DNA from 3 places in the Humidesulfovibrio mexicanus genome. Region 3 is predicted to be linked to each of the others. Evidence: predicted binding sites of a transcription regulator. Region 3 holds the regulator's gene; each other region holds the start of a gene.
The links. The regulator sigma-54, encoded in region 3, starts transcription at its own class of promoters, with help from an activator protein. The targets are predictions, from matches to a motif close to CTGGCACGGNNNNTGCTT.

Region 1: the regulator sigma-54 is predicted to act here: its motif matches at 1,287-1,304, upstream of CHB73_RS04105 (Spy/CpxP family protein refolding chaperone).
Region 2: the regulator sigma-54 is predicted to act here: its motif matches at 1,524-1,541, upstream of CHB73_RS13680 (YeiH family protein).

What each region holds. Positions count from the first base shown of each region.
Region 1 covers NZ_FZOC01000002.1:69,259-71,520, forward strand. Annotated here, with positions in the region: gene CHB73_RS04100 (two-component system sensor histidine kinase NtrB) at 1-534, opposite strand, end outside; gene CHB73_RS04105 (Spy/CpxP family protein refolding chaperone) at 714-1,208, opposite strand; gene CHB73_RS04110 (FmdB family zinc ribbon protein) at 1,499-1,717, shown strand; gene CHB73_RS04115 (radical SAM protein) at 1,753-2,262, opposite strand, start outside.
Region 2 covers NZ_FZOC01000007.1:94,625-96,886, reverse strand. Annotated here, with positions in the region: gene CHB73_RS13680 (YeiH family protein) at 1-1,427, opposite strand, end outside; gene CHB73_RS13675 (sigma-54-dependent transcriptional regulator) at 1,803-2,262, shown strand, end outside.
Region 3 covers NZ_FZOC01000001.1:83,786-86,047, reverse strand. Annotated here, with positions in the region: gene lptB (LPS export ABC transporter ATP-binding protein) at 1-75, shown strand, start outside; gene rpoN (RNA polymerase factor sigma-54) at 354-1,799, shown strand; gene hpf (ribosome hibernation-promoting factor, HPF/YfiA family) at 1,838-2,262, shown strand, end outside.

The sequences.
Region 1 (2,262 bases), on a different contig from region 3:
GGGGAAAAGCTGCTCCGGTGGGCAGGGGAAACCCAACCGCGCGCCCTCGCACAGCACCGAAAGGCTGGCCCGGGCGCGAATGGCCGAAAAGATGGCGGGCTTGTCGCGGTACACCAGCGCCCCGGACCAGCGGCCCTGCACCTCCAGGGCGGCGATGATCTCCTCGGGCAGGATGAGGTCGTGCGGGGCCTCGCTTTCGGACGAGGAGGCGACCAGATGGCCGTCCTCGTCGAAGATGCCGATGAACACCACATCGCCGGAGGAGGTCATCTCGCGGAAGAGCTCGTGGATGGTGGGGAAGAATTTGGAGGCGGCGTCGGGGGAGCGGCGGAGCGAACTCATGACCCGCATGAGGTTGGCCTCCACCCCGTGCACCACGGCGCCGCCAGCAAGCTGCATGTGCTGGTCCACAAGGTCGCGCTGGCGGCGGATGCTCTGCAGGGTCAGGAACATGCTGCCCAGGCCCACGGCCAAGAGCGCGAACACCGCCAGAATGATGGGCCCCTTGTCCCTATTGAAGGTGCGCAGTTCCATGGGCTTCAGGTCCTTGTGGCGGCTGGGGGCGACGTGGCCGTTATCCTAGCTAGGCCGTTTGCGGGGCGGGTGTCAACGTGCCGCGCATACGCAGGGCGGGGCGGCCCGGCCGGAGAATGTCCGGTCCGAACCGCCCAGCGGGCCCAAAGCGCGGGGACGGGCCCCGTTGTGAAGAAGGTCTAGTAGCCGCCGCGGCCGTAGCCCTTGCCGCCGTAGCCGGGGCCGCAGTCGTCGCCGCAGCCGTATCCCATGCCGCCGTTCATGCCGCCGCTCATGCCGCCGCGATGGTAGCCGCCGTGGTAGCCGTAGCCGTAGCCATAGCCCTTGAGTCCGGTCTTCTTCTCAATGTCGGTGCTGATGGCCAGGCGTTCCTTGTGCATGGCCTCGCGCAGCTTGGCGATGTCGGCCACAAGGGACTGGATGTCGCTGCGCTCGGCCTTGCCGGAGTTGGACAGGGCCTGCAGTTCGGCGTGCTTGGCCCAGATCTTCTCGCGCAGTTCGTAGAGCTTTTCCTGGTGGTCCTCGATAACCTTCTGCACGGTTGCGCGCTGTTCCGCGTTGAGGGCCGGCTGGGCCGGACCAGCTCCGCGACCGCCGCGCGGTCCGGCGAAGGCCACTGCGGAAAGGGCCAGCAGGGAGGCCACGGCCACGAGCATGATGATGCGCTTCTTCATTTGAACAATCCTCCGGGTTGTGGTCTTTGGGTGACACCTGTCCGAATGCCGGGGCAGGCGATGTGCTTGCCTCGTTTTAAGCATCGGGCGTGCCAAGTGTATTTTGTTAATTATTCCAAAGATTGACCGTGGTATAGTCTGGGTTGTTGTGCAGATGTGTGCACTTTCGTGCACAACGATTTGTGTTCGGTCAGGGGCGGATGTTGCACAATTGCTGCTCGCGCAGGGCTTGACGGACGCTCCTGGCGACCCCATTTCCTGGCCGACGAGATGAAGCGGAGGTGAGCGCCATGCCCATGTTTGAATATGAATGCCGTGCTTGCGGCCATGTTTTCGAGGAACTGGTGTTCGGCCAAGAGGACGAGGCTGAACTGCGCTGCCCTGCGTGCGGGGCGGACAAGCCGGATCGCCGCCTGTCCGCCTGCGCCGTGCGTGTGGGCGGCGGGGTCGCTTCGGCCCCGCCGATGGGACCGACCGGAGGGTGCGGCGGCGGAGGCGGCTTTACCTGAGGGGCCTAAGTCCGGGCTCCCGTGCGGAGTCCATTTCAGATTTGCTCCAGCCAGCGGTCCATGCCGCACGCCCCGCAGCCCGCGCAGCCCAACGCCGGGCAGCCGGGACTGTGCACCGCGCGGTCTGCGCGGCCATACTCCCGCCACAAAAGCTGGCGCGAGACGCCGATGTCCACGACCTCCCAGGGGAAGGCTTCGGTTTCGCCGCGCTGGCGGTCCAGGATGTCCGCCGTTTCGGTTTCGAAGCGGCGCATGGCCTTTTTCCAGCCCCCCTCGGCCGCCAGTTCCACTAGCCGGAACGTCTCTTCCCCGCCACGCGAGAGCACGCCCTGCAGCCGCGCCTGAAACGGCGCGTCCACGTGCAAGGCCAAGCCCCGCAATTTGCGGGTCATTTCAGTCAGGCGCTTCTGCCCGGCCAGCAGCCCAGCCTCGGACATCATGGGCGCCCACTGCATGGGGGTGAAGGGCTTGGGCACCAGGCAGCTGGCCCCGAGCGTGATGCGCATGAACTCTCGTGTCCTGGCTCCGTGTCCGCGGTCGCGCGC
Region 2 (2,262 bases), on a different contig from region 3:
AAGCGGTGCCATATTTCGCCCACGCCCACCTTGCGGCCGTCCTGGCACTCCACCTTGAGGCACCAGTACATGGCCACGAAGAATGCCGTGACGCCGATGAGCAGGTTCTGAATCATTTTGATGGTGGCGGCCACATACATGGCCTTTTCGCCCAGGAAGGCGCCGGCCGCGGCCACGGCGCCGGTGGAGTCGATGGTGCCGCCCATCCACGCGCCGCCCAGGATCTCCGGGATGCCCACGGCCTTGATGATGGCGGGCATGACGATCATCATGATGGCGGTGAAGACCAGGGAGATGCCCACGGAGAGGGTGAGCTCCTCCTTCTTGGCGCGGCAGGCCGCCGCAGTAGCGATGGCCGCCGAGGTGCCGCACACGCTCATGTCGGCGCTGATGGTGATGTTCAGCGTCTTGGAGGGCATCTTCAAGACCTTTTGGCCAAAGATGTAGGTGGTCACCAGCACGACGGGCGTGACCACCCAGGCCACGAAGATGCCGGGGATGCCGATGGCCATGATCTTGTTGAAGAGCACTTCCGCGCCCAGCAGCACCAGGCCGCTTTTGATGAAGAACTCCACCTGGCAGGCGGGCAGCACCCATTTGGGCGTGCCCACGGTGTTGGCGATGACCATGCCGAGCAGCACGCCCCAGGCCTCCGCGCCGAAACCATACTGCTTGGAGATGGCCTGGTTGCCCAGCATGTAGGCCAGGCAGGCGGTGAGGAAGACCACGCCGAAGCCCTTGGCGAAGCCGCCGAAGCTGCCGCCCATCATGCGGATGCCCACGCCGAAGAGCACGATGAGGAACACGCAGAGGCCAACCAGGGTTGGCAGGTAGTTGTAGGGCTTGTTCTCCACCTTCTTCTTGGCGTCGCCCATTTTCTTGTGCTCGGCGCGCCAGGCCTTGATCTTGGCCGCGGCCTCGTCGTTCAGGGCCGTGTTCTGGAAGGAGGCGGCCTCCGCGGCCTTCTCCGCTGTCACGGCCAGCGCCAAGGCGGCGTCATTGGCGGCCTTGGCCGTCTCGAACTTGGGCATGTTCTTTTCGTTCAAAGCCTTGGCCTGGTCCTCGGTGCGGATCAGGGCGTCCACGGGGTTTGTGGTCCAGCCGCCTGGGTGCTTGGTCCAGTGTGTGGCGAACTTGCCGAAGGGGGAGCTGGACGCCTTGAGCTTCTTTTTGTCGTCCGCGGCCTTGTGCCAGGCGATGGTCTTGAAGGGCGCGCGGGCCGCCTCGGCCTGCTGGATCCCGTTGGCGGCCTCGATCTTCTGGGAGAATTCCTCCTTGGGGGCGAAGGTGAAGTATGCGAAACAGCATACCGCTATGACCAGAAGGCCCACCCAAATGGCCAGAAAGTCCTCTTTTTTCCAAAGGTCGGACCACTGGCTCTGCCCGTGATCGATGACAATGTTGTTGTCCGTTTTTTCTTCAGCCATACGCGAAAGCCTCCTCCCGAGGATGTGGATGGTGTCTGATCCGCTTTTCCGCAACACAAGCCGATGCCGCCTTGGGCATCCCGTCTTGCTGCGGAAAAGCACATTTCGGGCCAAGTTTATGTATGTCCAATATACCGAGATATAAGCATTTAATTAGATGGATCGCACCGCGGCCGCCAACTGGAGTTGCGCCGCCGCCACCAGAAGGAGGCACCTTGGCGAGGCGGTGGCCCGTGGCCGCGTGGCCCGGCCGGGTTTCGCAGACGTTCCGTCCATCCCCGCGAGATTGACGCGGCGGGCAGGGCCTTGCTACCCCGTGGGAAGGCCATTTGGCCGACCCGTCTGCACGGAGGTTCCCATGCGCGAGGGCCAGCGATGATCGGCCACACCCCTGCCCCCGGCCCGGTGCTGGTGGTGGACGACCAGAAGGATTTCGCCGCGGGGCTGGCGCGGCTGCTTGCCAGCCAGTTTCCGGACTGGCGCGTGGCGGTGCGGCATTCCGGCGCGGAGGCGCTTGCGGCCCTGGACCGCGAGGACCATGCCCTGCTCATCACCGACCTGCGGATGCCGGGCATTTCAGGCCAGAATCTGCTGACTGCGGCCCTGGCCCGGGATCCCTTGCTGACGGTGGTCATGCTTACGGGGTACGGCACCGTGGAGACCGCCGTGGCCGCCCTCAAGGAAGGGGCCTACGATTTCCTCACCAAGCCCATTGACCAGGAGGCGCTGTTCCGCGTGGCGGGCAAGGCCATGGAGCGCCACCAGCTCATGGCCGAAAACCTGCGCCTGCGCGAAAAGGCCGTGGATGTGGAGTGCGGTCCCATGCTCATCGGCG
Region 3 (2,262 bases):
GAGGGGAGCCCCTCGGAGATCGTGCAGAGCAGCAAGGCCAGAAAGCTCTACCTGGGCGAATCGTTCAGTCTGTAGCACCCCGTAATTTCAGGCGGTTGCGATCTGTCTCGGCTTCTCGAAACACGGGGAGCAGCCGAGGGCAAGGAATTGTGGATTTACACATTCCTGGAAGGTTGGTACAGTTTTTTCATATGATGTATTCCGCTATGAAAAGGTTCGTATATTTGGTGAGTTACCAAAAAGAACTTGCACAGTCCCAACGCCTGTGGCACCATGGCGGCAAGCGAATATCCAGGTTTCATAATTTTTTTGGCGTTTCCCCCCTGGCGACGTGAAGGCAATGGTGTCCGTGAATGGGTCTTGAGCTCCGCCAACAACTCAAGCTGACGCAGCAACTGGTGATGACGCCGCAGTTGCAGCAGGCTATCAAGCTGCTCCAGCTGTCCAGGCTAGAGCTTGTTGAGTCCATTCAGCAGGAACTCATGGAAAACCCCTTCCTTGAGGAATTGGACCCGGAGGTTGTGGACACGGCACCTGCCACAGACAATCTCGACGACTACGAGGCCGCCCATGTGGACGCGCAGAGCAGGGAGGACGAAAACCTCATGCGCAGCGCGGATTGGGAAAACTATCTCGGAGAGTTTTCAAGCGTTACGAAGCAGTCGCTTGGGCGTGAGCTGGAAGTGCCTGAAGAGGGGCTCTCCTTCGAGTCCAGGCTGACCTCCAAGCCGAGTCTTGAAGGCCATCTGGCCTGGCAGATGCGTTTGTCCAACTTCACTGATCGGGATCTGGACATCGGCGAGATCGTCATTGGCAACTTGGATTCCCGCGGATATCTGCAGGCTTCGGTCGAGGAAATGGCCGAGCAGCTGCCTGATTGTCCCGTCGAGGACATAGAGGCTGTAGTGCGGCGCATCCAGCGGCTGGATCCGGTGGGCGTGGCCGCGCGCAGCGTGCAGGAGTGTCTGCTCGTCCAGCTGCAGCACCAGGGCCTCGACGAGGATCCTGTGCTGGTTTCTCTCGTGCGGGATCACTTGGAGGATTTTGAGAAGCACCGCTACAAGCCGTTGACCAAGAAGTTCAAGATCACCATGGAGGATTTGAAGGACTATCTCGACCTGATCCAGAGTCTTGAGCCCATGCCCGGAGCGCATTTCTCCTCCGGCGAGCCGCAGTATGTGAGCCCGGATGTCTTCGTGTACAAGGTCGGGCAGGATTTCGTCATCGTATTGAACGAGGAGGGGTTCCCCCGCCTTCAGCTCAACCCCTTCTACATGGAAAACGCCAAGGCCAAGAACACGGCCGAGCGTGAATATTTTCAGGACAAGGTCCGCAGCGCGGAATGGCTGATGAAGAGCCTTTACCAGCGGCAGCGCACCTTGTACAAGGTGATGGAGAGTATCGTCCGCTTTCAACGCGACTTCTTCGAACATGGGGTGACCCGGCTCAAGCCGTTGATCCTCAAGGAGGTCGCGGAGGACATCGGGATGCATGAGTCCACCGTGAGCCGCATCACCACCAGCAAGTATGTGGCGACCCCCCACGGCATTTTTGAGCTCAAGTTCTTTTTCAACAGTGCGCTGGACCTTGACGACGGCACTCAGGTCGGATCCGAGTCCGTCAAGGCGCTCATCAAGCAGCTCATCGGCGAGGAAAACCCAAAACGACCGTTGAGCGATGAACAGATCGGCGAAATCCTGAAACAGAAACTGGAGGTGAACATAGCACGGAGAACAGTGGCCAAGTACCGAACGGCCATGCACATCGAGTCTTCCTCCAAGCGCAAGCACGTGTTTTAACAGGCGCCGCGCGCCATCAAGACTACTGGAGGTATTGCATGAACATCTCTTTCGCCTTCAAGAATTTCGAGCCCTCCGACCACTTGAAGGAATACGCCACTTCCCGTTTCGAGAAGATGGCCAAGTTCATTGGCGATACCATAGAGACCGAACTCCAGATCAATCTCTCCGTGGAGAAGTTCCGCCACAAGGCGGAAGTGGTTCTTGCGGCGGACAATCTGCATATTTCGGCCTACGAAGAGTCCGAGGACATGTACTCGACCATCGACCAGGTGCTTGACAAGCTGGAGGCGCAGCTCAAGAAGATGCGCGAACGCCACAAGGAGCGTCGCCGCGCCGGAACGCCCCGCGCCGCGCGCATGGATGTCATAAGCTTCACTGACGAAGGCTCTGGCCGGACGCCAACCATCAAGGAAAGCGACAACTTCGAGCCCAAGCCCATGAGCGTCGATGAAGCGGCCAT